One region of the Brevibacillus sp. AG162 genome, then DNA from elsewhere that is predicted to be linked to it. Evidence: riboswitches for the same ligand, from Rfam matches in the RefSeq annotation. Region 1 holds a riboswitch; each other region holds the start of a gene.
What was found. Region 1 has a riboswitch for S-adenosylmethionine ahead of FB479_RS01245 (aminotransferase class I/II-fold pyridoxal phosphate-dependent enzyme). Riboswitches for the same ligand answer to the same signal wherever they lie in the genome.
Positions count from the first base shown of each region.

Region 2: it holds a riboswitch for S-adenosylmethionine, as region 1 does, so the genes downstream of both, metH (methionine synthase) here and FB479_RS01245 (aminotransferase class I/II-fold pyridoxal phosphate-dependent enzyme) in region 1, are expected to answer to the same signal.
Region 3: it holds a riboswitch for S-adenosylmethionine, as region 1 does, so the genes downstream of both, metK (methionine adenosyltransferase) here and FB479_RS01245 (aminotransferase class I/II-fold pyridoxal phosphate-dependent enzyme) in region 1, are expected to answer to the same signal.

Region 1 is NZ_VFNO01000001.1:272,364-282,430, reverse strand. It holds gene FB479_RS01280 (hypothetical protein) at 31-531, shown strand; gene FB479_RS01275 (hypothetical protein) at 587-1,126, opposite strand; gene FB479_RS01270 (hypothetical protein) at 1,209-1,655, opposite strand; gene FB479_RS01265 (DinB family protein) at 1,794-2,270, shown strand; gene FB479_RS01260 (PhoH family protein) at 2,605-3,939, opposite strand; gene FB479_RS01255 (YhcN/YlaJ family sporulation lipoprotein) at 4,142-4,747, shown strand; gene FB479_RS01250 (trans-sulfuration enzyme family protein) at 4,771-5,958, opposite strand; gene FB479_RS01245 (aminotransferase class I/II-fold pyridoxal phosphate-dependent enzyme) at 5,955-7,118, opposite strand; SAM riboswitch class I at 7,213-7,331, opposite strand; gene FB479_RS01240 (pyridoxamine 5'-phosphate oxidase family protein) at 7,406-7,864, opposite strand; gene FB479_RS01235 (DUF5665 domain-containing protein) at 8,003-8,344, shown strand; gene FB479_RS01230 (hypothetical protein) at 8,354-9,766, opposite strand; gene FB479_RS01225 (hypothetical protein) at 9,955-10,067, opposite strand, start outside.
Region 2 is NZ_VFNO01000003.1:119,769-129,835, forward strand. It holds gene FB479_RS10405 (YcdB/YcdC domain-containing protein) at 1-2,076, shown strand, start outside; gene FB479_RS10410 (YjcZ family sporulation protein) at 2,144-2,251, opposite strand; SAM riboswitch class I at 2,465-2,566, shown strand; gene metH (methionine synthase) at 2,683-6,129, shown strand; gene FB479_RS10420 (bifunctional homocysteine S-methyltransferase/methylenetetrahydrofolate reductase) at 6,173-8,038, shown strand; gene FB479_RS10425 (phosphotransferase) at 8,098-9,087, opposite strand; gene FB479_RS10430 (mismatch-specific DNA-glycosylase) at 9,161-9,739, opposite strand; gene FB479_RS30470 (hypothetical protein) at 9,854-10,003, opposite strand.
Region 3 is NZ_VFNO01000004.1:436,344-446,410, forward strand. It holds gene FB479_RS15825 (accessory Sec system S-layer assembly protein) at 1-788, shown strand, start outside; gene FB479_RS15830 (SLAP domain-containing protein) at 882-1,844, shown strand; gene FB479_RS15835 (SLAP domain-containing protein) at 1,885-2,880, shown strand; gene FB479_RS15840 (S8 family peptidase) at 3,062-5,638, shown strand; SAM riboswitch class I at 5,700-5,801, shown strand; gene metK (methionine adenosyltransferase) at 5,934-7,139, shown strand; gene FB479_RS15850 (polysaccharide deacetylase family protein) at 7,288-8,304, shown strand; gene FB479_RS15855 (sensor histidine kinase) at 8,301-9,443, shown strand; gene FB479_RS15860 (response regulator) at 9,477-10,067, shown strand, end outside.

The DNA.
Region 1 (10,067 bases):
AAAACACGTTTGCAAACATGGGGGTATGACATGCGCCATATGTACGGAATTGAACTGAATGTACCAGCCGGGAAGCTCCCTGGCTTCTATGCTCAAGTCATACATAAAATCGGAGATCATGTCAATGTCTTTGATCGGGACAAACTGCTTTTTATTGTAGAGAATCAAGCCGAACAGGAGAAGCTGGAAACCATTTTGGAGAAGTCCAACATGTTAGGCGATGCCTTTTCCCTATTGCTGCTCCCGCCAGCAACCACAATCGATCAACTCGATGATATCGGTTTTGTCTCCCAAAATGAACATTTGTATGTATATGCAGATCAAGTTGCCATCGTAACGCTCGGGGCTTTATCCCAATCAGAAGATCAGTGGGCTGCCATGGAGCAAATCCGCGAGCATGTCTTGGGTGTCATACCTGAAACCGACCAGCAACCCGAAGCCTACCTGATCGATCAGAGCTTGATTCCACTGGCAGAGGGAATCGCGAAGGCTTATCAAGTGAAGCTTGTTTGGCTCCATCCGACTAAATGAATCCTTCAAATGCAAAAAAAAGGGAGCTTCGGTTAAGCGAGCTCCCTTTTCCTTTTTACGATGCTTTCCGATCAAATCGAAACCACGCCACTTGATTGTCCACAAGACCAAAATTGGCGGTGTATTTGCTGCCCTCATACACCACTTCTTGTTCGCCTTTTCCTTTGCCGTACAGCTTCTCTAGCTGCTCAGCACTATCAAACATAGCGAGTCCTCGATAGGTTTTGAATTTTTGCGCGTCCTCACGGGGAACTCCTCCCAGCATGATCGATGTCAATTCACCTTTGTGGACTTTGATCATCATCTGGGCTTGATCAACCAGCAGCATCCCCATCACTGCATCTCCAGTACCCTGCGCCATCTGCTCTACCGTGTAGCTTTGCCTTGTCACCATATCCATAAAATCCGCTTTTGTCGGCTTCAACATATCCATCGCTTCTTTTATGTTCTGCCCGAGATAAATGCCGTTTACTCCGTACTCCTTTTGATTTTCGGGGTCAAATGTAGCAGTTGGTTCCGACTGGGCCGAACACGCCGCCAAAACAGCTACTGTCAGCACCCAAAACGCAGTCATTCGCAAGTATTTCCACATCATTCACCTGTGCCCACCTTTGCTACCGCTCTTTTGGTTATCTTAGCGTATCCGGCAAGCATCGGGCAACCATAGGGATACCAGCTTATTCTCGTGTTCCGCTGACTTTGCGGCGCGGACGATTAGGCGGCAGATTGCTGTCCACCGATTGTTTGAAGCTCTCTAGTATTTTGAGGAGTGATGCGAAAAAAGGCGAGCCGAATACCGCAACAATTCCCCACATCCATGTTCCTAACTGCCATGAATTTTTTACATAAGCTGATTCTGCACCTGTTAAAATCAGAGCCGGGTCCAGACCAAGCATGCCAAAAATCACACCAGCAGCCAATACAGAAATAAGAAGATTGAAAAAGCGCTTGTAGTGCATCAATCGAGCAGCACGATACTGATCTTCCCAGCAATTTTCTTTCGCCTCGTAGTCCGTCGCCAAAAAGGGAATGACTGATTTAAAAGCTTCCGTAACACCTGCTGCCGCGCTGGACACCGCTGTTATATAAATCAAAAAAGAAATAGATGAATCCAACGTAACCATCATTCTTCCCTCCTTTGTACATATGTATGGAATTGGAGGGACAACTTGCAAATTTTTTTGCAGTTTGGATATTTCCCCTTTGCTGTTTATGCGGTAACATGTTGGTGCATGTAAATATGAGGAAGGGCAGGGATTGCTATGCAGGACTTTTCTTTTGTGTGGAATCAGTACGACTTGATTCGCGGAATGTTTTTGGCGAGATTGACGGAAATAACCGAGGAGGAAGCAGACGTAGTTCCAGATGGCTTTAAAAACAACATTCGCTGGAATATTGGTCATATTCTCCTGACACAAGATTTCTTACTCTTCGGACCAGAAGGAATGAAATGTCCTTCGTATTACGGAGCCATGTTTGCTCCAGGAACCAAGCCTGCTGATTGGCAAAAAGAAGGGCCCTCCCTCGAAACTTTAGCTGCCGAGCTAAAAGCACAGCATGTGCGTATCAAAGAAGAATTGCATTCCCGATTGAATGATCCATTGCCAAAACCGTTTGAACTAGGAGACAAAGGCACTATGCATACTTATGGGGAAATGATGGTCTTCACGCTTTTCCATGAAGGAATGCACATCGGATGTATTTCGTCCTTGCGAAAAGCGATCGCGGCTGCTAAATAAGGATAATCGGACAAAAACGCGGGAATTTTTATCCGCGTTTTTCTTTTTGCCCTACGAACCTCCAAAAAATGAAAACCGCTCCAATGAGGAGCGGTCCTTGTCGAGCCCGAATTGCTTATGGGGTTCTACCGGTTATTCTCTTTGGCTCTTCAACCTCCATCGTAGAGAAAAGTAGCTAAAGGAATCGGTTTATCTCCATACGACTTTCGTCGATTGCTTGATCATGATTATCCACGGATCTTCGCCTCCTGCAAGGCATTTCGCCGTTTACTTACATGAATCATCGGGCTCGACAAAAATAGTATGACCTCCGCGTTGTTTTTCATACCTCTCTTTACAATAAATCTGCGGCCAGCTGTGCGAGCACACTCCGTTCGCCTTTTTCCAACCGGATATGTCCAGCCAGCTTTTGGTCTTTAAATACTTCTACCACGTAGGTTAAACCGTTGTTGCTCTCATCCAGATAGGGATGATCAATCTGCTCAGGATCACCCATTAGCACAATTTTCGAGCCGTCCCCCACCCTCGTCAGGATCGTCTTCACTTCATGCTTTGTCAAGTTTTGGGCTTCATCAATGATAATAAATTGTTCAGGGATGGAGCGCCCCCGAATATACGTCAAAGCTTCCACTTGCAGACTACCCATTCCTGCCAAAATTTTATCCAGATCACCTGGGCGTTTTGTGTTGAACAAATATTCCAAATTATCATAAATCGGTTGCATCCACGGTCGAAGCTTTTCTTCTTTTTCGCCGGGCAAATAACCGATGTCTTTTCCAAGCGGAACGATAGGTCTTGCCACTAACAGTTTTTTGTATTTTTGCTGGTCCTCGATTTGCAGCAGGCCCGCTGCTAATGCCAGCAAAGTTTTTCCTGTACCGGCCTTACCGGTCATGGTTACTAAAGGGATATCATCTCGCAGCAGCAATTCGGTTGCCATCCGTTGCTGCACGTTACGGGCCCGGATGCCCCAAATCGGATCATCATCTGACACAAGCATTTCTAACATTTTTCCGTCCGGATCGACTTTTCCAATCGCTGAAATCGATGGGTTGCATTCGTCCTTCAGCACTAAAAATTGATGAGGGTAAAAGCGATAGCGTGGAAAACAGGAGGCCAGCTGCAGCTTTCTTGTCGCATAGTAAGTCTTGATGATGTCGGACGCTACCATCATCTTCTGATAACCCGGGTAAATACTGGAGAACTCCCCCACAACTCGATCCGAAAGAAAATCCTCTGCGGAAATATTCAAAGCATCAGCCTTGACTCTCATGAGTGCATCCTTGCTTACCAAAATGACTGGTCTTGGCTGTGGTTTTCCGTTTTCCTCCTCCTGTAAGTTTAGTGCGACCGCCAAAATGCGGTTGTCATTACTCATTTCTGTGAATTGTTTCTGAAGGCGGTGGAAAGAGGAATGATTTAGTTCCACCCGAAACAACCCACCTGTTTCCAGGGTAATTCCAGTGTGCAATTGCCCCAGCTCACGAAAACTGTCAAAGAGCCGAGATACGTACCGAGCATTGCGGCCAATTTCATCCATATACCGCTTTTTGGAATCGATTTCTTCTAATACGACAGCTGGTATGACAATTTCGTTGTCAGCGAAAGAAAACATCGCCCTTGGATCTTGCAGGAGTACGTTGGTGTCCAGTACGTAGATTTTCTTCAAAATCTCGCCTCCTATTACCCTTCTTATATACCCTATGCAATTTTTAGAGGGATGCTCAAGTGCGGCGACGTGATGTACTACAGTCTATGTTCAGGCAGACAGAGATAGACGACCCATTGGCAGAATGAAAATGGGCAGCCCAGAACAAAATACTTGTAACCCTGCCCTCCTTAAGAAGGAAGGCAATACTGGGAAAGGGAGAATGCCTGTGAAACGGATCATGATCTGCTGCCTCGGTTTTAGCTTGTTGCTTACAGCATGCATGTCGGGCAATAATCCACCAGCGAATCAGGCTGGACAACAGCCCAAGCATGCCACTCATACTCAACGTGTTCAGCAAACAGCTCCTGAGCCTACTTATAATCAATCTTCTCAAGCCACTGCCGATCGTCTCGTTCAATTGGCAACACGTGTAAAAAGGGTACAGAACGCGACTGCTCTGGTCTTGGGTAAATATGCTGTTGTCGGTATTACAGTAGACCCGAATCTGGATCGCCCAGAGGTGGGTGTCATTAAGTACACAGTTGCGGAAGCACTGAAGGAAGATCCTCAAGGAGCGAATGCCGTCGTAACCGCTGACCCTGCCATCGTACAGCGATTACGGGAAATGGGAGAAGATATTCGTCGCGGTCATCCTGTTTCAGGAATTACCGAAGAACTCGCGGATATCGTAGGTCGGATCATGCCGCAGCTGCCGCGCAGTGTGCAGCCTCCCGAAGAAACACCTGCTCAAGTAAAAGAAAAACGCATGCATAAAGAACCGCAAGGACAGAACAAGATCAACGCAAATCGTACAGGAACACCTTAAAAGAAAAGAGGTATCCCCCGGATTTATGCCCGGGTGAATACCTCTTTTTCTTTATGGACAGATGCTTCAGAAGGCAAATAATCCAATGCTTGCTTCAAATCTGCCACCAAGTCATCGAAATCCTCTAAACCAGCTGACAACCTGATCAAACCATCTGTGATTCCCCTTGCAGCTCTTTCCTCAGCAGGCATCGCTGCATGTGACATCGTAGCCGGGTAGGAGAGAATTGTTTCTACTGCTCCGAGGCTAACCGCTACAATCGGCAATTTCACACGATCAAACAGCGCTTTTGCTCGCTCGCGGCTCCCTACATCAAAGGAAAGAACAGCCCCATGACCAGTCGCTTGTTGTGTCTGAATCAAGTGACCGGGGTGATCCGCCAGTCCCGTATAGTAAACTCGGCTTACTTGTGGATGCGTAGACAACCAGTCAGCCAAGCTCGCGGCTGTCTTCGTGCTGACATCCAGCCGGGCTTTCAATGTTTTGAGCCCACGCATCACGAGCCAGCAGTCCTGCACACCCAAAATCGCTCCCATGCCATTCTGGATAAAGTAGAGCTGCTCTCCTAACCCAGCCTCTCTAGTCACGGCCAGACCTGCCACGACGTCGCTATGCCCTCCGATAAACTTCGTTGCACTATGAATGACCACATCTGCGCCAAGTTCCAATGGACGCTGGTAATACGGGGTAAGGAATGTATTGTCGACAATGACGAGCAAGCCGTGCTCCTTCCCGATACGTGAAACCGCTGCAATATCGGTCACCTTTAAGGTGGGATTGGAGGGGGTCTCCAGGTAAACCCCTTTCGTCGCCGGTGTAATGGCCGCACGAACAGCTTCTGTATCTGTCGCATCCACGAATGTAACGGAGATGCCCATTCTCGACAATACCTTGGTCAAAAACCGAAACGTGCCACCGTATACATCTTCCGCCACGATAACATGGTCTCCGGCTGAAAACAGCATGAACACGCTGGAAATGGCAGCCATGCCAGATGAGAACGCGAAACCGCGTGCGCCTCCCTCCAGAGACGCAATGGCTTCCTCCAAAGCCTGCCTCGTCGGATTACCTGATCTGGCATAATCGAATGTAGCTGGCTGATCGATATCAGCCTGATGAAACGTCGAAGCTTGATAAATTGGAACCGACGACGCACCTGTGAACGGGTCAATGCAAGTCGAACCGTGGAGGATCTTGGTTGCAAAATTCATCGTACACTCCCCCCTACGACCAAACTAGCATTCAAGGCCTGAAACAAATCGGCTACGACATCATCTGGATGCTCGATGCCAACCGACAGTCGCAACAATCGATCACAAACACCGACATGCTCTCTGACTTCTTGCGGGATATCGGCGTGAGTCTGCGTCGCCGGATACGTACACAATGACTCTACACCACCCAGACTTTCCGCAAAGGACACGATTTGCAGATTTTGCAGGAACAATCCCACCTGCTCAGCAGCGCGCACGCGGAACGATACCATTCCACTATGCCCAGTCGCTTGATTCACCTGGATCTCATGCCCCGGATGCTCTGGCAGACCTGGATAAAATACCTCCGCCACTGCCGGATGCTCACGCAGCTTTTCCGCTACAATCAAGGCATTGGATTGATGACGCTCCATCCGCAATGCCAGTGTTTTCATCCCGCGAACGAGAAGCCAGCAATCTTGCGGTCCGAGTACAGCACCGATTGAATTGTGCAAAAACCGTATTTTTTCCGATAACTCTTCCCCTTTTGTTACGATGAGGCCAGCCAGCACATCGTTATGTCCTGCCAAATACTTGGTTGCACTATGTAAGACAATATCTGCACCAAGCTCAAGTGGGCGTTGACAATACGGGGTTAAGAATGTGTTGTCTACAATCGTAAGAAGCCCGTGCTGTTTCGCCAAAAGCGCTACTGCTCGAATATCGGTAATCTGCATGAGCGGATTGGTTGGTGTCTCGACGAAGATGGCTTTTGTATCTGGACGAATCGCATTTTTGAGTGCACCAATGTCACGCAAATCCACGTACGAAAACGTCAGACCGTAACGAGAGAGCACTTGCTCGAACAATCGATAGGTTCCCCCGTACAGATCGAGTGACACGATCAGATGATCCCCTTGGGAAAACAAGCCCATGACGGTATGAACAGCAGCCATTCCTGAGGCGCAAGCGAATCCTGTATCTCCTGATTCCGCTTCAGCGATGGTCTCCTCCAAAATGGTGCGAGTAGGATTAGCTGTACGCGTATAATCATATCCAGTGCTCTGGCCCAAGGCAGGATGGCGATAAGCCGTTGCATAGTAAACAGGAAAGCTCACCGCCCCTGTTTTTTCGTCTCTGCCTACTCCCGCCTGAATCAATTTCGTTTCCAATTTCATGTCTGTTTCTCTCCCTCCAATAGTGTACGAGGGCATCAAAAAAGCCCTCTTTCCTCTGAAAGAAGGCTTTGTTTACGTCACCGTAAGCAAATCCTTCTCATCTTTCAGAGTTTGATAACTCTGCAGGAATTAGCACCATTATCTCCCTGTTCAATACAGGTGATTGGTTGCCGGGCATCATCGGGCCAGTCCCTCCGCCGCTCTGGATAAGAAGATTGCTATTCAATTCGATTGACCCTAATACTAAAGGATCGGCAGGATTCTTGTCAACAATTTATTTCCACCTGTTAGTTTGCCTCTTTCAAGGCGGTCATAACTTGATTGTCCAGCTTCGCTGCCGCGTTTTTGTCATACGTCTTTTCATACTGTGGTTCTACGGAAATACGGGAACCGTAAAACATAATATCACGAACGGCCTCAATTTTGATTTCCGCCATGGCCAGCTTGAGCGGAACACCTTCCAGTCGGTCTGTTTTGACGACAGCACGACCATTAATGGCAAAAGATGAGCCAGCACCGATCAAATGCAGAACAACTTGTGGTTCCTTCGCAATATTAGCCAAAATACGCGAGCGATTATCCACAGCAAAACGAATCGTATCGGCGCTGACAGCATACGTCCAGGACAAGGAGCTGAGCGATGGTGCCCCTGACTCATGGTCTACTGTGCCCAAGGTAACAAAACGCTCCTTTTGCAAGAGCTTGAATAAATCTTCGGAAAGAGATTGGGAAACAGTTTCAGCCATTTCAAAGCCTCCTAACAAACGTTTTGTACGTTCATTGTACCCTTCGTATAGCTGATAGGCAAACGTTTCCTCTTCACCTTGATTCTGGTTGTCTTTTTCCCTAGACTGGTAGGTAACGATACCGAATGATGGAAGGGGATGGACAGCTTGTCGCCTACAGATCGCCTTATGCAGCAAATTGATCAAGTTCTTGAAGAGCTTCAGGAAGTTCGGAAGGTAAATGAGCGGATGCATAAAATTGCGATGTTCCTGGAAGATATCCGACTAGCAGATGTGATCCAAAATTACACAGCCCCGCGCAAGCTGCTCTGGATCAATTTCCTCGCAGGTCTTGCCCGGGGTCTGGGATTGACGATTGGTACTGCTATCGTTTTGGCTTTCCTCGGCTCCCTCTTAACGCAATTTCTTTCGATCCCCATTCTGGGGGATTACATCAGACAATTGGTGGAGTACGTCGAGACTTACAAGCAGCGGCCTTAACGACAGAGACTAGTCTCTGTCGTCGTCACGATCGTCATCGTCGTCATCATCGTGGTCGTCATTGTCATCATCTCTGTCGTCATTCCATTCCTTACCGTGCTTTTTCCAATAGCCATACGCGTTGCCGTTGGGATGCTTATCTTTCTGCTTCCCTTTTTCTTTTTTCTTTTTGTCATCATCATCGTCTTCATCGTCGTCTGTTGGCTTCACAGGCTCGACAATGACTTTTGTGCTTAATGCAACGTCAGCTTTTTTAACCAGCTTATCGTCTTCATACAATGCGAATTGAATCGATTGGGCGCTAAAGGAACGATTCTTATAAGACAACGTCAAAGAAAACTCACCTTTGTCATTCGGTTCAATTTCTTTTTTCTTCCCATCAGGAGCGATCACAAACAATTCAGTATCGTCCTTTTTATTCCAGCCGCTTACTGTCCCCTTCACCTGAATGGACTTGGCGGCAGGATTGTTTACAGCAGTCGCCTTGATGGCATATACAGTCCCTTGATCCTTGTCAGGAGCGTTAACGATCTCTACCTGAACGGATTCGGAATCAACCTTCTTGCCATCCTCGTAAACCTCGATCAAGGCTTTTTGATCTTTTGCTGCTTGTACATCCTTTACTGAAACCGTAAAGCTGCCTACGCCATCCCACAGCTTCTTCACGTTTGCGTCTTTTTTCACGCCATTATAGGTGACAGTTACTTTGTCTGCCCCCTGCTTGACAATTCCTTTTACTTTTAATTCCTTTTTCTTCGCATCCAATACAGACATGGTATGAATGATCATTTCCTTATCTTCTTCTGCTTTTGGAACGATTTTTACTTTTTCGCTATCTACCAGCTTGCTGCCTTCATAGGCACTCACCGTTACATACGGTTCATAGGATGCATCAGGAGCTTCAAAGCTGACCGTAAAAGAGTGCTCGTTGGTCGGAACGACTTCAATGATGTCAGAATTCGGCTTTTTCACAACCACCTTGGTGACATCTGAAGTCACAATCCCCTTTATGTATACTTTGTTATTTTCAGTCTTGGCATTTACGCTCACAATTTCTTCATCATTGTCTGTCAGGCGCACTTCCAGCCAAATATCGCTGTAGTACTCGTTGTAGATACGCTCCCACTCCGCTTTGTTTTCTTCCATAAAGGTTTGGAGCTTCGTATTCAAGTTGATTTCTTCCACAATGATGTACAAGTGATCCGCTTGATTCTTCAAGAGCATGTTCAACGTGGTTGGATCATTTTGGGCAAGTTCTTTCAGATTGTAGCGTGTGACTTGCTTCCCCGCGTCATTCATGACTACTTTTGTGGCGCTTGGACTAGCAATCGAGCTTGCATCGGCAAAAATTGGCGTCAAACAGCCAAGAATACCTGCAGCTGTCACCACCGCTAATACGGGTTTGGTCATGTACTTTTTCAATAGTAGTTCCCCCTTCTAGTCTGCCAAAATCCCCCTGCATGCTTGGGGCATGAATATTGACGGGAAATCATTTTCAAAAGTTGCATCATCCAAGAAACCGCATCTTATTACCTATAAAAAGCGCTTAATACAAAAAACTCCCCCAACTTCCGAATCATTTCGGCAAGTGGAGGGGAGTCTTTGTCCCGCTAGTTGCAGTTGTACTTGGGTTCACTTTCAATCGCAACCAATAAAGATTCGACTGATTCAGCAGGGTATCGCACTTCCATGGGCTGTGAATCAGCGTTCCCAAATAGCACGT
Region 2 (10,067 bases), on a different contig from region 1:
AGATTATTTATGGCTGGATCGCTGGCTGCGTGCTTGGCGGTAACAGCTGTGGGCTTGCATCAACAAGGTTGGTTTCCACAGATGCCGAGTGGGAAAAATGGAACGAATGCGGTGGCAACAACTGCAACGGATAAAAAGAATACAGAGGCCAATCAGAGCAGCGTAAAGGTTTCGCCGGAAGAGGCTATTTTACCATTGAAAAAGGCGATTCCAGCTTTGAGCAACATGAGAATAAGAGTGGATCGTACAAGCCATGGAATCAGTGACCTCATGTTACTGGAAGGCGATAATGCTCGTGCCAATGTTGCTTATGATATACAGACAGGACAAATTGAGAGCTTTACAATCAATGGTGATCGGGGAGAACAGAAGGAAGGGAAATTGCCATCAGCCAAGACTGCGGAGAATGCAGCAAACGCATTTTTACAAGCTTTCCTTGGGGAGGGAAGCAAGTCCTATCAGTACGTCGAGACTCAGATCTATACCGACGAGTATAGGGTAAAAGGCCCATGGATGAGCGTGAATTATCAACGTATGGAAAACGGCCAGCCCGTTCCGTTCGACGTATTGTCGGTTGGAATTGACGAACGTGAGCAAATCGCGTTTTTCGGGCGATTGAACAAGAGCGAACAAGCCTTTTTCACCAAGCTGACAGATGCCATGCCCGATTTGAGCCCATCCCTTCTTCTTTTGGATAAAGAAAAGAACCACGATGGCATGTCATTCATCTTGGGGAAAACGAACAAGGAGGGGCATCAGGTTTCTCTTGTGATCTATGGAAATGGTCAAGCACTGGAATCGTATAGGCTTTTGAATAGGGATGAAAAGGAAGCAGCGAGCCGGAAAGAAGCAGAAGGAGAAAAAGCCTTGCAGCAAGAGCGACAGTTCCTGAACAAACTGCTCGGTGCGGATAGTGATAACTATCGGTTATTGGACGCCAACGATCCAGGGGTGTATCTGCGCTATCATAACGAACTGCCAGTGTTGTCTGATGAAATTAGCATAATAACAACTGACTCTGGCCACGTCCAATATTTCAGGATGGAGCCCGAAACATTCGAGCCGTCGCAGTACCCGGATGTATCGACTGCTGTGTCAGAAGAGGAAGCCATCAAAGAGCTGAGTGAGCATATGAAGCTTCGATACGTGCAGAACCCGAGAATACGGTCAGAATCAAAACAAGGGGAGAAATGGCAACCTATTCTGGAGTACACACCCGCTGTTTCCTTCATGCAAAGAGGACGTGAAGATGGTACGGAGTGGCATATCGACGCGACCAATGGCAAGATTGTGTATGGAACGGGAGATAACGGGCTTGCTTATGATCAGTTGAATACGAAGGAAGCACATCCGATCGAATCTCCAAAGGAATACGTCAAGGTTCGCTCCAAGGATGAGGCAAAAGCACTGCTGCAAGCGGAATTCGGCATACAAGTGGATGACTCGACCTATAGAGAGAGTGAGAGTAACAGTGACGGACGCAAGGAATACGTCTGGAATGATAAAAATGACAAGTATATCGGCGTAGAAGTCCTTGCAGAAACAGGCAGTGTCGTCGGGCTGGGAACACCGCGTTCTAATACAGCAGTGACAGTCAAACGCGAGCAAGCGGAAGAGGCTGCACTCGCCTTTCTGCATAAATACGTCGATCCAGGCGTAAAAGAAGTGCAGTTGGCACAAGTTATACAGCCAGGCGAAGCGAATCCTGTGTCATCGGGCGAATGGGAATTCAGATATTTCATCAGCAAGGATGGCATTCCTGTACAGGATCGAGCGCAAAAAGCGGCTTATTCGGTAACAGTCGATCCGTCTTCTGGCAAAGTGACAATGTTTCACAACTACAGAGAGACACACAAGGTGGTGGAGCTTCCAGCATCCGACCAGATCGTTTCGAAAGACAAGGCTGTTGAAGTGTATTTACGCGTCATGCCTTTGAAGCTGGTCTATTTGATGAAAGATGTGGATGGGCGAAAATTATCTCAACCAAAGCTGGCGTATGTGCCGTGGAGTGACGAAAAGCTGGCGCTTAAATATATTACTCTGGATGCCGTGACAGGCAAGATCATCACCAAATAACAAGAAAAAAAGGCTATCCCGCAGCCATTCCTCATGGCTTTTGGGATAGCCTTTTTTACACACTTATCTAACAGTCGTCACACGAACACCCAATAATTACCAACAGGATAAACAGCACGAGCACGATTGCGAAGCAGTCACCGAAGAATCCGTTTCCGCAGTAAGATGTACTCATCTTTGTTTCCCCTCCTTTCCGTTATACTCCAGTCTATACACGAATGCCGATATTGGACTGGGCGGATGCCCAGCTTAGACAAAAATGGGCGCGAAAGAGAAGAGGTTCAGCAAAAAATAGACAATTCACAATTGACGGGGAGACAAAGGGGGTGTTAAGATACTTGCAAACATTCAAGACATTTCGTAAAACAACTAAATGACAAGTGTACGACTCTTATCCAGAGAGGCAGAGGGACTGGCCTGATGAAGCCTCGGCAACCGGTAAAAATCCGGTGCCAATTCCAGCAAAGCTACGTGCTTTGAAAGATAAGAGGATGTCTCAGGCGTTAACGTATCTGCTGACAAATCCTCTTCTTTCAAAGAAGAGGATTTTTTTGTTTACCCAATTACGGAGAATAAGCCGATGCAAGGGAGAAAAGGGGCACGTCAATGAAACCAACTTTTCGCGAACAGCTTTCCCGGAAAATTCTGATTCTGGACGGTGCAATGGGCACCATGCTTCAACAGGCGAACCTGACTGCCGATGATTTCGGCGGTGAAGCCTATGATGGCTGTAATGAACTTCTGAACCTGACAAGACCAGATGTGATCCGTTCGATTCACGAGAAATATTTAGAGGCGGGCGCAGACATCGTCGAGACAAATACGTTTGGTGCTGCTTCCATCGTTTTGGCCGAGTACGATGTGCCAGAGAAAGACCTTGAGATCAATATAGCGGCAGCTCGCTTGGCCAGAGAAGCGGTGGATGCCTATTCCACGGAGGAGTGGCCGCGTTATGTAGCAGGTGCAATGGGACCGACGACCAAAACCCTTTCGTTGACAGGCGGTGTCACTTTCGAAGAACTGGTCGAGGCGTATTATCGTCAGGCAAAAGGTCTGATTATCGGTGGCTCCGATGTTCTTCTTTTGGAAACCTCGCAAGATACGTTGAACGTCAAGGCTGGCGGAATCGGGATTCGCAAAGCTTTTGAAGAGCTTGGGCAGGAGCTCCCCATGATGCTGTCAGGTACGATTGAGCCGATGGGCACAACGCTGGCGGGCCAAAACATCGAGGCGTTTTACATCTCCTTGGAGCATATAAAGCCAGTCTCTATTGGTCTGAATTGTGCGACAGGACCAGAGTTCATGCGTGATCATCTGCGGACACTGTCTGGAATAGCCCAATGTGCGGTCAGCTGTTATCCGAACGCAGGCTTGCCAGACGAGAACGGCCATTACCATGAAACGCCACAGGGACTCGCTTCGAAAATGCGGGCGTTCGCTGAACAGGGCTGGATAAACGTCGCTGGCGGTTGCTGTGGAACAACACCAGCCCATATTCAAGCGATGGCAGAAGCCTTGAAAGACTGCAAGCCGCGCAGTGCAGATGTAGAACCGCTGAGCGCGGTCTCCGGGATTGAGGTCGTTTACGTCGAAGATGATAATCGTCCCCTGCTGGTAGGGGAGAGGACCAATGTCATCGGTTCCAAAAAATTCCGTGATCTGATTGCAGCTGGTCACTATGAAGAAGCATCTGATATTGCCCGGGCCCAAGTGAAGCGCGGCGCACATGTCATCGATATATGCTTGGCTGACCCCGACCGTGATGAATACGAAGATATGGAAAAATTCCTACAGTTCATCGTGAAAAAAGTAAAAGCGCCCCTCATGATCGACTCGACAGATGCCAAGGTCATGGAGCTGGGACTTCGCTATTCGCAAGGGAAGGCCATTCTCAACTCGATCAACCTGGAAGACGGGTTGGAGCGTTTTGAGGAAGTGGCGCCGCTTATTCACAAATTCGGTGCCGCTGTTGTCGTCGGAACGATCGAGGAAGCGGGTATGGCTGTCACTCGCGAAAAGAAGCTGGAGGTCGCGCAGCGCTCATACGACATTCTCGTCAACCAGTATGGAATTAAGCCACAGGATATTATTTTCGATCCACTCGTCTTTCCAGTAGGGACAGGGGATGAACAATACATTGGCTCTGCAAAGGAAACGGTAGAAGGCATTCGTTTGATCAAACAGGCGATGCCTGCTTGCAAGACGATCCTGGGTGTCAGTAACGTTTCCTTCGGCTTGCCTCCTGCGGGTCGGGAAGTGCTGAATGCGGTCTTCTTGTACCACACCACTCTCGCAGGGCTTGATTACGCCATCGTCAACACGGAAAAGCTGGAGCGCTACGCTTCGATTCCAGAAAACGAGAGAAAGCTGGCAGAAGCCCTACTATTCGAGACAAATGATGAGACATTGGCGGCCTTCACCGAATTTTATCGCCAAAAGAAAAAGGAAGTCCGCGTGGAAGTCTCCTCGTTAACGCTCGAAGAACGCTTGGCTCGTTATGTAGTCGAAGGCTCCAAGGATGGTCTGGTGGAAGACCTGAAGCTGGCTCTGGATAAATACACACCGCTCGAGATCATCAACGGTCCGCTGATGACAGGGATGGAAGAGGTCGGTCGCTTGTTCAACGGCAACCAGCTGATCGTGGCAGAAGTATTGCAGAGCGCGGAAGTTATGAAGGCATCCGTATCGTTTTTAGAGCCATTCATGGAAAAAAGCGATGCCGCTGCCAAGGGGAAAATCTTGCTGGCGACCGTCAAAGGCGATGTGCACGACATCGGAAAAAACCTCGTGGAAATTATTTTGTCAAACAACGGCTACAATGTCGTGAACCTGGGGATCAAGGTACCGCCAGAGCAACTGATTGCCGCATGCAGAGAAGAAAAGCCGGATGCCATCGGTTTGTCTGGACTCTTGGTAAAATCCGCGCAGCAAATGGTCATTACAGCACAAGACCTGCGTGATGCAGGCATTGATATTCCAATGATGGTTGGCGGTGCGGCGTTGACGCGCAAGTTCACATCGAACCGGATCGCACCGGAATACCGCGGAATTGTTTTATACGCAAAAGACGCCATGGATGGTCTGGAGCTCGTGAATCGTCTGCAAAATCCGGAAGAACGTGATCGCTTGGTAGAGGAACAGCAGCATCTGCTGGAAGCAGTCGCAACGGCTCAGCCTGTTGTCGAGGAGAAAAAAGCACCTTTGCCAGCGCGCTCAGCCATCAGCAGAACGGTTCCGATCCATCTGCCGCCCGATTGTGAACGACATGTACTGCGACAATACCCGCTCAGCCATCTGCAACCGTATTTGAACTTGCGGATGCTCCTTGGGAAACACCTCGGTGTTCGCGGAAATGTAGATAAATTGATCGAGGCAGGCGACGAGAAGGTACTGGAACTGTACGGCATTGTGGAAGAGCTATTAAATGAAGCGAAGCAAAAAGGAACCATTACGACACACGGTGTGTATCAGTTCTTCCCGGCTCAGTCAGATGGCAACGATATTTTGGTCTATGATCCAAAAGACCACAGCAAGCTGCTGGAGCGCTTTTCGTTCCCGCGTCAGCTGGAAGAACCTCATCTTTGCCTGTCCGACTTCTTGCGACCAGTGGAGAGCAAGGAAATGGATTATGTCGGATTCCTGACCGTAACGGCTGGGGGAGGGATACGCGAAAAATCTACAGAGCTCAAAGAGCGTGGTGACTACTTGCGCTCTCATGTCCTCCAAGCCTTGGCATTGGAGCTGGCAGAGGCATTTGCAGAGCGAATTCACCACGTCATGCGAGACGTGTGGGGCATACCGGATCCGGTTGAGATGACGATGCTCGAGCGCTTCGGTGCTAGATATCAGGGCATTCGTGTCTCCTTCGGCTACCCTGCTTGCCCGAATCTGGAGGATCAGGCGCAGTTGTTCCGTCTGTTGCGTCCAGAGGATATCGGCGTTCAGTTGACAGAGGGCTTCATGATGGAGCCAGAAGCTTCCGTATCGGCGATGGTATTTGCTCATCCTGAAGCACGTTACTTCAACGCAGGTCCATCTATTTTTGAAGTCTAAAAACCGACCACGTATAAATGAAAATAGGAGAGAAGGGATTGAGTTGACGACGAGAAAGAAAGATTTACGAGCCTATTTGAAAGACCACCTGCTTGTCGGAGATGGTGCGATGGCGACCCAGCTGCACGGGCTGGGCGTCCCAGTTGGCGTCAGCTTTGAGGAGCTGTGTTTATCCAACCCTCGTTTGGTGCATGAAGTTCATACCTCTTACTATCAGGCCGGTGCACGTTTCCTGGAGACCAATACGTATTCTGCCAACCGAGATGCGTTGAGTCGTTACGGTCTGGAGCATAAGGTAGCGCGGATTAACCGGCTAGCAGTCGCCATTGCACGGGAAGCCGCACAGGATGATGCTTATGTGGCTGGGAGCATCGGATCGATTTTGGCTGGACGGGTGAAGAAAAAGGTTTTGGATGAATACCGTGACCAGTATGAGGAACAGGCAATTGCTCTGTTGCATGCGGGGGTAGACGGAGTGATTCTGGAGACGTTCCTGGACTTGGAGGAGCTGCTTCTGGCGATCGAGGTAATCCGCCCGCTCACAGATGTGCCTGTAATCGCGCAGTTAGCCACTTTGGAAGTAGGGCGCACACGTGATGGCTACGCTTTGACAGACGCTTTTTCCGAGCTGAAAGCAGCAGGCGCTGACGTGATTGGACTAAACTGTCGCCTTGGTCCCGCAGAATTGCTACGTTCGTTTGAAAATACCGTAATTCCAGAAGATGCACTTTTATCCGTTTTCCCGAATGCGGGGCGTCTGGGGATGACTGACGGGGAATACGCCTTTAAATCATCACCTGAATATTTTGGACAGAGTGCGCTTCGCTTGCGTGAGCAGGGGGTACGGTTGATTGGCGGATGCTGCGGAACCACGCCTGCCCATGTGAAGGCGATTGCGGATGCACTTGAGTCACTTGAGCCACAAGTGCGTGTGAACCCGACCATCGTAGCTGGAGAGCGTCCTTCGATTTCTGTGCAGAACACGAGGGAGAGGGAGAAACCAAGCATTGTCGAGCGCGTAAAAACAGCAACGACGATCATTGTTGAGTTTGATCCGCCGCGTGATCTGGATGCAGACCAGTTTCTCCACGGATGCTGCGAGTTGCACAAAGCAGGAGCGGACGCCATTACGTTGGCGGATAACTCGCTGGCGACAGTGCGGATGAGCAACATGGCTCTCGGGGCACTCATGAAGAGCAGGCATGGAATCGATCCGCTCTTGCACATTGCCTGCCGGGACCGCAATCTGATTGGGCAGCAATCGCACTTAATGGGGCTGCACGCTTTGGGGATTGACCAAATATTGGTGATTACTGGTGATCCATCGCGCTTTGGTGACTTGCCAGGTGCCAGCTCGGTATTTGATGTGACCTCGTTTGATTTGATTCGCATGGTGAAGCAATTGAACGAAGGTGTTTCGTTCTCTGGACGTCCGTTAAAGCAAAAAGCCCAGTTTATCGTGGGCGCAGCCTTTAATCCGAATGTCCGAAATATGGATGCTGCCGTTTCCCGCTTGGAAAAGAAGGTCGAGGCAGGCGCGGACTACATTATGACGCAGCCTGTGTACGACGCCGAGTCCATTCGGAATGTGTACGAGGCGACGAAGCATATCGGCATTCCTGTCTTTATCGGGATCATGCCGCTTACCAGCTCGCGCAATGCGGAGTTCCTTCATAATGAAGTGCCGGGAATCAAGCTGTCGACCGAAGCTCTGGAACGGATGAAAAAGGTACAGGGAGAGGCCGCCAGACAGGAAGGAATCGCAATCGCGAAGGAATTGGTCGACACGGCCGTTCGTTACTTCAATGGCATCTATCTGATTACACCTTTCAATTATTACGAGATGGCGGCGGAGCTCATTCAATATACGCGCCAGCAAAGCTCATTGGTGAAGATAGCCCAGACTTAACCGTATACACCAGTTAAATAGGGAAGGCCTATGTGAATAGACAGGCTATAGCCTTGTGTCTAATATACATGGGCCTTCACTTCGTCTAACATAAAGGCGGTTTTGAGGGCTTCCCTATTGCAAAACTGTTGAATCTCAGCAAGGTTCATCTGGGCATACAGCTTCTTGCGTAAAAAACGCTCAATGATATGCGGGAAAGCGAGATCGACAAAGAGCAAATGCAGTTGCTCAATCGATAGGGGATTTTCTTGGAGATAGCCACGCAATATATGAGAAAACAATTCCTCGTTCCACTGGTTACTTTTTCGCATAGCAAGCGATAGAACACGTGCAATGTCTTTGGACGGAAAATCGTAACGAACGTCCTCCCAGTCAATGATCGCAATTCTTTGATTACTGACGAGCAAATTCCCATTGTTAAAATCTCCGTGACAGAGAAAGTGGTTGGTCAGTGGTTCCCTTTTCCATTTCGAGAAGTATGGAGAGGATATCAAGTGTTTCTTGGCTGTCAGCCCTGCTTGTTTAAAAAAAGGAAGGTATTCCGCGATAGTAGCGTATTTTTGATTATTCTTCCCGGCGTGTTTAAGCTCCCACTTCTCAAGGGCAGCTAAATCTGTCTTGTACTCCAGGGACCATTTTTCTGCGCCATTGTAAAGGTTGCCATGCTTGGAGGAAAAACCGAGCGACCTCGCATGAAATTTACCTAAAACCATGCCGACCCGTTCCATTCGAATAGGAGAATTATACGCAATATTTGACCAGGATAATCTTTGGTGGAGAACGTAAAGATTATCTTTATGAGTTATGTAGCGCTTTTGATTTTTGGTACGTTGAATGTCGGGGATGAGTACGCCGTTTTTGCGCAAATGCGCTTCTGCATTCAGAATGAAATGTAAACGTTCCTTTTGCAGAGGGAAAGATTTTCCGATGAATTTGCCATTGGTTGTTTCCAAGTAAATGACGAGTGATTTGGATGTATCGCGAATGGTTTTGTGATGCAGAACAGTCATGTCGTATTTGTGCTGGATTTTTTTGATGAGGTCGTCCACAGCTGATGCCCCTCCTTGCATACAGAGCTACAAGTATTGTACGGAAGAAGAGGAGTAGTTGACACTGAAGGATCTACTTAGCAGGGCGGGGAAGAGGGTGCCAATTCATCTCGCGTAAAAAATGACTTAGCTCAGTAAATTTGGCAATCCGTTCCTCACGTGTAAATGATGCGTTAGCCCCACTGGTAGACGGGATGACGAATACATAGCTGCCAGACCAATCTTCTGTCCCAAAGTACCTGATTGGCTGCAGCCCCAGTGAAATTGCCTCTTTTTTTTGTCCGGTTGCGTGACGAAAAGCAGTTATTCCGTTAAAACAAATGACACGAGGCCGGTAGGTCTGGATCATTTGGACGAACAGCTCTGCCCCTGCGGCATAATCCTCGTTACGCAGGTCTGTTGCGGAGCGGGTAGGGCGTGAGACCAGATCGGTAATGCCATAGTTGTAGTCCAAGAGAGTAGCGGTCTCCTCGGGCAAGAGCTTGTGAGGTGTCAAGCCGCCTTCGTACAATCCGCGCCAAAACAGGTTGGCTGGATTGGCATAGTGGAAACCCGTCGTAGCCGATATACGTCCTGGATTGATACCGCAAAACAAGACCGCTAAATCGCGGCGAATGTATGTGGGCAACCATTTTTCTGTGAACTCGACCAAAGCGAACCCCTCCTGTTTACCACATTGTAGCACATCAGTGAGCGCTTTCAGAAAGAAGCAAAAAAAGCTGCCAGTTTCGGCAGCTTCAGATTATATTGGATCAAGTATTGGATCTTAGAGCTGGGGATGCGGATACGGCAGCACTTGCTGTGGCTCATTGAACGTGAATTGCTCCATTTCATTCCGGACGTATCTTTTCGTCTCGAATGGAACGACTTCTTGTTCTTCATTCCCCCACAACCAATTCGACAGCATTTGTATCATAAGGATACCCTCCACTTTGTGGAAATGTTTTACATGTTCATCATACTCCAGTTGAGGGCATTTT
Region 3 (10,067 bases), on a different contig from region 1:
TCTCCCTGCATAAATCATGGGAAGAAAAGCTTAGTCCACAGGAGAAGTATTCGCTCTCCTTTATGGCTCAAGAACTGACTCCATTGCAAGCCGGGAATATCTCTCTGGCAGGGACTTCTCTTGTTCCGCATGATGAAGGGATTGAAGTGACAGCGTTCATCCGGAACAGTTCTGATGAACCTGTACACCTGAATGAGACGACACTGGTGGTACTGTTCGGTGATCAGGAGCTGTTTACCCGCCAGACGTTCGATCTGAGCGAGATCGGGGAAATTCCACCGCGTTCCGCAAGGCCGTGGTCGTTTGTATTTGATAGAGAACACTTCCTGAAAGTGGATGTTCTTTTGGCAAATTGGAAAATTGCTTTTGAATTGGCCGAGAAGAAAATGGTTCTGCCACAGCAGCTAGAGCTAGAGGAATCCTGGATTAAGGCGTTGTCTGAAGAACAGAAAACTTACTTGATTCAGTTAGCCAAGAATCTTCCTGCATTAAAAGAGGGAGAGGTCAATATCCAGAGTGTACAGCTTGGTCGTTCGTCAGAAGGCGATCTTCATGTCATGCTTCTGATACGCAACGGCTCTGCGCAGTCCCTTTCCTTTGAAAAATTGCCGTTGGTGCTGTTTGATGCGAGTGGAGATAAAGTGGCAGAAGGCTTATTTGAACTGGATGGCCTGACTGTCAATGCAAATACCAGCAAGCCGTGGGTGTTTATTTTTCCGCCGGCAAGCATCCAAAAGGAAGCGCCAGATTTGTCTCGTTGGAAAGTGAGCGTACCCCAAGGAGCTTGAGTTTTCGAGAGACCAATTTGCATGGGCTAGTCTAAAACGTTTATGATGATAAGAGAAGCTTCGTTCGTGCCCGGACGTGTGAGGAGGTATCATATGTTTTCCTTTATGAAGAATTTGTTAGGTAAAGATCAGCAGAAGCGCTCCCTGGAGGATCTGAAAAAGGAGATTCAGGAAGAGTCGACAATTGATTTGGCTTCCATGACTAGCAACGAAGTCGAAATGGATAGCAATGGTGGACCGGAAAAGTCTGCTATGAAGGCTGAGAAAATTCGAACCGAGCTATCCTTGAGCCCGATATGGGAAAGTGAGCTGGATTCGGAGAAAAAGTATACTCTCCGCTTTTTGCAAGCAGAATTGCCTGAAATGGTACCAGGCATGATTAGCGTAACAGGCTTCAGTATGATTCCACAGCCAAACGGAATGACTGTCGCTATGTTTTTCCGCAACGCCACAAATAAACCTGTACGCATTAAAAACGTAGGATTAGCGATTTATCTAGACGACAAGCCTTTTGCGCGAATCAGAGTGGATTTGTCAGATATGGGGGCTATTCCACCGCATTCCAGCCGTCCATGGGAGGTTTTATTCCCGGAAGAAAGCTATTTGCATGAGAATTTCACCTTTAGCCGTTGGAAAGTAGTAATGAAGGCCGGCAGCAATACACATGTTTGGCCTCGTACACTGGAGCTTGATCCTGAAATGGAGAAGCGCATGACTGATCGTCAAAAGGATCGTCTGGAAGCATTGACACAGTCTTTGCCGTTGGTTCCTATTAATACGGTGGAAGTAACCGGTTTTGACATCCGAAAAACCGACGAAGGAAACCTGGTGGTAGCCATGCTTTTCCGAAATGGACTCAGCCATGATTACCGTCCGGAAAAACTCAAGTTTACGATTTCCGATTCGGATGGAGATGTAGTTGCGACAGGTTCTCTGGATGCAAGCTCCATTCGGGTGAAGCCTGGAAACAGCCGTCCGTGGCTGATTGTATTCCCGCCTAAATTTGTGAAAAAGCCTGATGCCGACCTGAAAAGATGGGCGCTTACTGTAGAGTAGAACGCACATTTTTTCAGGATGGGAAAGAGGAGGTTGCTATATGAGTTGGTTATTGGAAAATTGGTTTGGTTCCAAAGAGAGCCTGGAGCAAGTACGCGAAGATATTCATGAGAATCTTCATAGAGAGTTTTATCTGGGTGTATCCGGACTGGATAATCCGCAGCAATCTGCGAACCGTGTGGACTCGAAGGAACTGTTTTTGGTGATGAATGGTCCTTGGGAAAATCAATTGGATGACGCTGAGCAGGAGCTGTTGCAATACGCGCATGATGAAATGCCTCCGGTTGTTCGTGACGAAGTCGGTATCATTCCGTTCTTCACGCAGGTTACTAATGATGGTTATCTGGTCCTTACCTACATTCGCAATGCGACAGAGCGCAGCGTTTTGCTTCAAAAGCTCCCGTTGTCTTTGGTTACGGAGGACGGAGAAGAGGTCGCGAGAAAAACGTTTGACCTGATTGCCTCAGGACCAGTAGGAGAAATGTCCAGTCGCCCGATGGAATTTATGTTCCGTTGGGATGAGTTCGACCGGATCCCTGAAAAAGAGATCCCTCTGATGCTGACTTTTATCAAGCCTAAAAAGCACGGAGTAGAGGACAACCAAAATTATAACTGGGGTCTGAGTGCAGATGAGTCGGAGCAGTATTTGCAACAGGCTGAAGAGGCGAACCCGATTGTTGAGGGCGAAGTAGATTTGCAAGTCCTCGATATCAAGCCTGGTGAAGATAACGGCTTGAAGGTTATCGTTGCTTTCCGTAACGGATTAGGAAAACGTCTGGAGTTTACCGAAGTGCCAATTATTGTTCATGATAAAGCGGGCGATACGGTAGCACGTGTACACTTTACGTTGGAAAACATGAAGGTAGAAGCGAACAGCCATCGCGTGTGGGCGTTCGATATTCCTTCCTCTTCCTTTAAAAAAGAAGCGGTAAATATTGCTGAACTGACTGCCTTTATTCCCAAAGCGCAACAACGAAAAAAAGAAAAAGCTCAGGTAACACCTGAAGTAGAAGACAATAAAGGTTTGTTACAGTAAGGAGAAAAACCCTTTTTGCCGATGGTGAAAAGGGTTTTCTTCTGTGAAAGCGTTCCAAATATTGGAGAATGAGGGTTGCGTGTCCCCCTTTTCATCCGCTATGCTAAAGACCAGATGACAAATACCTGAATTCCTTTTAGACTGCTACTTTTGCAGGGGAGAGAAGGAAGGACTGTTTTACATGAAAAGATCAGTGAACATGTCAGTGACTGTTACATTAATGGTCACGCTCATTATGGCAAACAACCAATCAGTCTTCGCAGCAGCGCCTCCGGCATCCAATGACTACTATTTGACCAACCAGCTGCATCTAAGTCAAATTAAAGCAGATAGAGCTTGGCCAACGGTAAATAGCAATGAGCAGATTATTATTGCTGTATTGGATACTGGGGCAGATTATAAACACCCTGATTTAAAGGGCAACCTTTTGCCAGGTGTGAATCTCGTCAATCCTGGGAAGTCAGCACAGGACGACAACGGGCACGGCACAGAAGTAGCCGGTGTTCTTGCTGCTAGTGGAAATAATAATATCGGTGTTTCGGGTGTTCTTTGGAATGCCAGGATTTTACCGATTAAAATCTTGAATAGCAAGGCGTCATCGGATGTTGAACTGATTGCGAAAGGCATCAATGTAGCTTTGGATCGTGGTGCCAAAGTCATTGTGATGTCCTTTAGCAGTATGGCTTACTCTAAGTCGTTGGCAGCTGCTGTACAACGAGCGGAGAGAAGCGGAGCCGTTTTGGTTGCAGCGAGTGGTAATGAAAGTAGCCGTGTGGCGTATCCAGCTGCGTATCCAACTGTCGTAGCGGTAGGGGCTGTGAGGAGTAACAATGAAGTGTTGTATCAGGCAAATACGGGGCCTGAACTGAATTTGGTAGCTCCTGGGTTGAATGTATACACAACAAAGCTCGGGGGAAAATACGGCTCGTTTAGTGGTACTTCAGCGGCGGCACCGCAAGTAGCTGGTGCAGCTGCGCTCATTCTCGCTCGGCATCCTAATCTCAGTCCATTTGATGTGAGGCAATTGCTTTATCAAACGGCTACTGACTTGGGGGAGAAAGGATGGGACCGGAAGACTGGATACGGCTTGTTAGATGTCAACAAAGCAGTAAAAACGGCACTTTCTTACGACTTTTTAGAGCCGAATGATTCTTCTTCCAAAGCGAAGGCGTTTCCGATTGAGTCACAAATACGTGGCAATTTGGGTCCAAAAGATACCGTAGATTGGCTAAAGATGGACATCCCTTACGATGGAAAGGTCAGCTTTACGGCTACAGTGACATCGGGTATTTCTTCGGCGATGGCTGCTACCTTTTACCCTGAGAATCGTCAACCGATTACACAGTACTTCGGGAATGGCGATACGATAACGGTTCCGGTCAAGGCAGGAAGAATGAACATCCGCTTAATGCGCAGTGGAGGCGTCAACAACGCTTTTACATACGTGTTGACGAGTAAATTTTTGATCAATCCTGACCGAAATGAACCGAACGATACACAAGAAACGGCCAGACCGCTTGTAGGGAACCAAATCAGTGTGACAGGCAATTTTCATGATGAAGGCGATCAGGATTGGTTCTCCTACTACGTTCGTGAGTACGGGCATTTAGATGTTTCTGTTAGCCCTGACAACAAGCGAGTGGATTTGTTGCTGGGTCTTGGTAAACAAGCGCCCGGCCAGAAATCAGTAGTCTGGGATCCTCTATACGATAATGGGACAAAGGACAATCCGACAGAGCGGGTTAGTAAAGAGGTTTCCCCGGGTAAATATTACATCCGTGTGAGCGAGTATTCGCGGAATGCAGTCAATGGCGAATACCAGCTGGATTTGGGATACACGCCAGTTAAAAAAGATTTCAATGAGCCGAATGATACCTATCAAAAAGCGTCTCCGTTAAGCGGTGGGACAGTGATGTCAGGAACAATTCCGACAGCAACTGATTCCGACTGGTTCCAATTTACTGTCAATAGCGAATCATACGTGACATTCCGAGCGCCGTATATTCCTGTGGAGAGTGGCTTTCGTTTCGCACTCTACAGTGATCGAAACATGAACTATGCACTTGCTTCGACGAATGAGGTAGCCGAGCTTTCCAATAGTGGGAAGGACATTATCGGGGTGCGCTTGCAGCCGGGAAAATACTATGTACGCCTCAATAGCGGTACTGCGTTCAAATATGATTCGTACCGACTCACGGTGACGCAGCAGAAATTGGTAGCTGGGTATCGCGATATTTCGGACCACTGGGCGCGCTCAGAGATCGTCAGACTAAGCTCTCGCGGTATAGTAAATGGATTTAATGATGCGTCGTTCAAGCCGAATCAGGCAGTGACCCGTGCAGAGTTTGCGACGATGCTGCTTAAATCGATGCGTGCGACCGGTTCCAAGGTAGCGACTACCTACACAGGAAAAACGGCCTTCCGGGATATGCCAAAGCGGCACTGGGCGTATCACAATCTAGGTGTAGCCTATCAGTTAGGAATATTGAAAGGGTACCCGAAGAATGAAATGAAGCCGGATCAGCCGATATCGCGTGCAGAGATGGCGGTAATGATCGCGCGGGCACGTGATGTTTTGATGTATAACCGTGGTACCTCGAATTATCAGGATGTGCCAACGAGTCATTGGGCTTCTCCTGCCATTGAGGCTTTGACATCTAAAAATTGGCTCAGTGGGTACGGATCTTCCTTTAAACCGAATGGAAGGGCAACTCGCGCCGAGGTAGTTGTGGTACTTTCCAAAGCTTATCAATTATAAGTAAAATTTTTCCTATTGACATCTCTGAAAAAAACAATTATTCTATTATCCGTAATGGATACTCTTATCCAGAGCAGGCGGAGGGACTGGCCCTATGAAGCCCGGCAACCGATCTCGAGCGGTGCTAACCAGCAGAACGGACATCTGTTCTGGCCGATAAGAGGATGAAGGAAGCAAAAAACGCTCAAACCTTTTCCTCCTAAAAATGGAAAAGGTTTTTTATTTGCGTTTTCGTAGATAAAATCCTGACTCGGCTACCACACTATTTGTATGAGGTCAAAGGAGGTATTTTCTCATGGCTTTGCAAAAAGGTCGTCGTCTGTTTACATCCGAATCTGTAACTGAAGGACATCCGGATAAAATTTGTGACCAAATTTCCGACTCCATCTTGGATGCGATCCTGTCCAAAGATCCAAACGCTCGCGTAGCTTGCGAAACTTCCGTAACTACTGGTTTGGTTCTCGTAGCAGGTGAAATCACTACAAACACTTATGTGGATATCCAAAAGCTCGTTCGTGAAACCATTCGTGAAATCGGTTATGACCGTGCAAAATTCGGTTTTGACGCTGACACTTGCGGTGTTATTACTGCAATTGGCGAGCAGTCCGCTGACATTGCACTTGGTGTAGACCAAGCATTGGAAGCACGCGAAGGCAAAATGACTGACGCTGAGATCGAAGCAATTGGTGCTGGTGACCAAGGTTTGATGTTTGGTTTTGCTTGCAATGAAACACCTGAGCTGATGCCACTTCCGATCAGCATGTCCCACCAATTGGCTCGTCGTTTGACTGAAGTACGTAAAAACGGAACACTTGGTTACCTCCGTCCTGACGGAAAAACACAAGTAACTGTTGAGTACGATGGCGACAAACCAGTTCGTATCGATACCATCGTTATTTCTACCCAACATGCTCCTGAAACAACTTTGGAGCAAATCAAGCAAGATCTGGTTGAACACGTAATCAAACCAGTTGTTCCAGCTGAACTGTTGGACGCTGAAACCAAATACTTCATCAACCCAACTGGCCGTTTCGTAATTGGCGGACCACAAGGGGATGCTGGCTTGACTGGCCGCAAAATCATCGTAGATACTTACGGCGGTTATGCTCGTCATGGCGGCGGTGCGTTCTCCGGTAAAGATCCGACAAAAGTTGACCGTTCCGGTGCTTACGCAGCTCGTTATGTAGCGAAAAACATCGTGGCTGCTGGCCTCGCAGACAAATGCGAAGTGCAAGTTGCTTACGCAATTGGTGTAGCACAACCAGTTTCCATCGCAGTAGATACATTCGGTACAGGCACTATTTCCGAAGAAGATCTGGTGAAATTGGTTCGCAAACACTTCGACCTGCGTCCTGCTGGTATCATCAAGCAGCTTGACCTGCGTCGTCCTATCTACAAACAAACAGCTGCATATGGCCACTTCGGACGCAATGACCTGAATGTTCCTTGGGAGCAAACAGACAAAGCAGAAGTTCTGAAGCAAGAGGCTGCTCAACTGTAATATTCAACGACATAAAAAGAGCCTGGTGTTGCTACTGGGCTCTTTTTCATGTTAGGAGCTAAGTCATCCAATTATTGGGTCAAATGTTGCACAGGAATTTGTATGACTGTGTCGAATCTCCTAGTGAGGAAGTAGAGGAGGGGTTTTTTTGCCGAACAGAAGGCTCTTCCTGATCGTGTTTCTAACTTTTTTGTTTTTTGCAGTGGCTATTGGGTTGTTAGGCGAATCTTTTCTGGAAAAAAAGAATAAACAAGAAGTGCAACCTTTTCCCCAAGTGGATACGTCTATAAGCATAAGTGAGACAAAAAATGCTGAGCCAAACGTCACACCAATTGAAGAAGCAGCCGTTCAAACGAAAAAGTGGTATAACAATCAGGTTGTGGTTTTGACGTACCATCATGTCACGGATCAATCGAATCAGCGGTATGTCATAGCTCCTGATCAATTTGCCCGACACATGAAATTTTTACATGATAACGACCTGAATCCGATTTCGTTGGAGGAGTTCCTGCGATTTATGGAGACGGGTACCTTACCGACTGAGAATGCTGTTTTGATTACGTTTGACGATGGGTATGAGAGTTATTACACAGAAGCATTTCCGATCTTACGTACATACGGCTACCCTTCAGTGAACTTCGCGATTGCGGGGCGCTTAAGAGATGTAGCTGACCGAAAACGGGAGCATATGACGCCACCACTTACGCGTCAACAGGTTAACGAAATGACTCATTCGGGACTGGTTACAATCGGGTCCCATACGTACAGTCTGCATGAAGAGGAAGAACGAAATGAGTGGGGCGATCTTGGCCCAGAAACAGCTCCGGTCTATCTAAAGGACTTGCAGCGTTTAGAGGACGAGAAAGAGTACAGGGACCGCCTCTATGTGGATTTCAGTATATCTCGCGTCGGTTTAAGCGAATGGATGAAGCAAGAGATTGAAGTCATCTCTTTGCCGTTTGGCTACACAAGTCCAATCGTACTGGAGACAGCTCGTCAAGCTGGCTACCGCTATGTATTTACATCCAATCGTGGATTCGTAAAGCAGGAAACAGATCCGTTTGCCATTCCACGCAATGACATGGGACTGCGAGATGTAGAAGAAGAGCACCTCCAACAGTTGTTCACGAAGGCTAAAAATGAGTTTGAAGGAGAGCAATCATGAACAAAGCGATTGACATCAGCGTGCTGGACGGGGTGATCAAGCGAACGATTGAAACCGTAGAAACGAGTAAAACCCAAATATTTGATATAGCTGAAAACGCCAGACAGCATGGCAACTCATTGAAGTTTGATTTGCATGAACTTCGACAAGAAATTTCCAAAGTGATTCAAAAAGTCGATGCGCTTGAACTTGCGTATCGCAAATCGCGCAACAAGCTCGTCTTGGTCAGTCGTAATTTTCATATGTACACGGAGGAAGACATCCGGGTTGCGTATGAAGAGGCGAGCCGTATTCAGGTAGAACTGTCCATTTACCGCGAGCGGGAAAACAATTTGAAGCGCAGAAGAAATGATTTGGAGCGTCAGCTGCGTACCTTGGAAGAAACCATCGTCCGTGCAGAAAAGCTGGTTTCTCAAATGGGCGTCGTGCTTGGTTACTTGACAGGTGACTTAAGCAAGATAGGCGAGGCGCTGGAATCGGCTAAGCAGCATCAGTTGATGGGCCTAAAGGTAATCCAGGCTCAGGAAGAAGAGCGCAAGCGTGTCGCACGAGAGATTCACGACGGTCCAGCTCAATCGATGGCGAATGTCGTGTTGCGTTCGGAAATTGTAGAACGCATGTTGAAGAACGAGCGCATTTTGGAAGCGCAAATGGAACTGCACGAGCTGAAGGAAATGGTACGCTTGAGCTTGGCGGATGTTCGACGTATTATTTTTGATTTGCGTCCAATGGCATTAGATGACTTAGGGCTAGTACCTACCTTGCAAAAATATATTCAAACGTGCGAAGAGCGTATTCAGTCTTCCATCGATCTGGTAGTATTTGGTGTGGAGCCTCCTTTGCGCAGTTCGGTAAAGGCTGCGATCTTCCGTTTGGTTCAGGAATGTCTGAACAATGTGGAGAAGCACGCAGGCGCTTCGACAGTCCAAGTGAAGCTGGAATTTGTACAAGATTCGTTAAGCCTTGTCGTCAAAGACGATGGGGTCGGATTCGATCTGGAAAAACGCATGGCGAATGGCAACTCTTTTGGACTCTTGGGAATGCGTGAGCGTGTACAGCTCTTAGAGGGCAGTGTCGAGCTGCAATCCGCTCCGGGAGAGGGAACCAAGGTTATATTCCAAATACCGATAAAATTGTGACATGATACGTAAATAAGTACTGGGGGATGAACCATGGATAAAAGACAGCAAGAACTCCGCATTGTGATTGTGGATGACCATCAATTATTTCGCGAAGGCGTAAAGCGAATATTGGAAATGGAAGAAGATTTCAAGGTCGTCGGGGAAGGTGCGGACGGAGGAGAAGCCACAGTATTGGCGGAAGAGCACAAGCCGGATGTCTTGTTGATGGATATTAACATGCCGAACATAAATGGTGTTTCTGCTGCAGAAAATGTGATTTCTGTAAGTCCTTCTACTCGTGTGATTATGCTCTCGATTCATGATGATGAGGGATATGTGTATCGTACACTCCGCTCTGGAGCTTCTGGCTACTTGCTGAAGGAAATGGGAACGACAGACCTCGTTGACGCTGTGCGTGTAGTGGCGAGTGGTGGTGCATACATACATCCGAAGGTGACGGGCAAGCTGATTGAAGAATTCCGTCGTCTGAGCGAGCAGGAAGGGACGGCAGAGCGTAGCTTCTCCGTAGATGAATCGCAAGCCATCGATCCAAAAGTGATCGAATCGCTTACCCGTCGCGAGCGGGAAGTATTGCAGCTGATGGCAGAAGGGAAAAGCAATCGTGCCATTGGGGAATTCTTG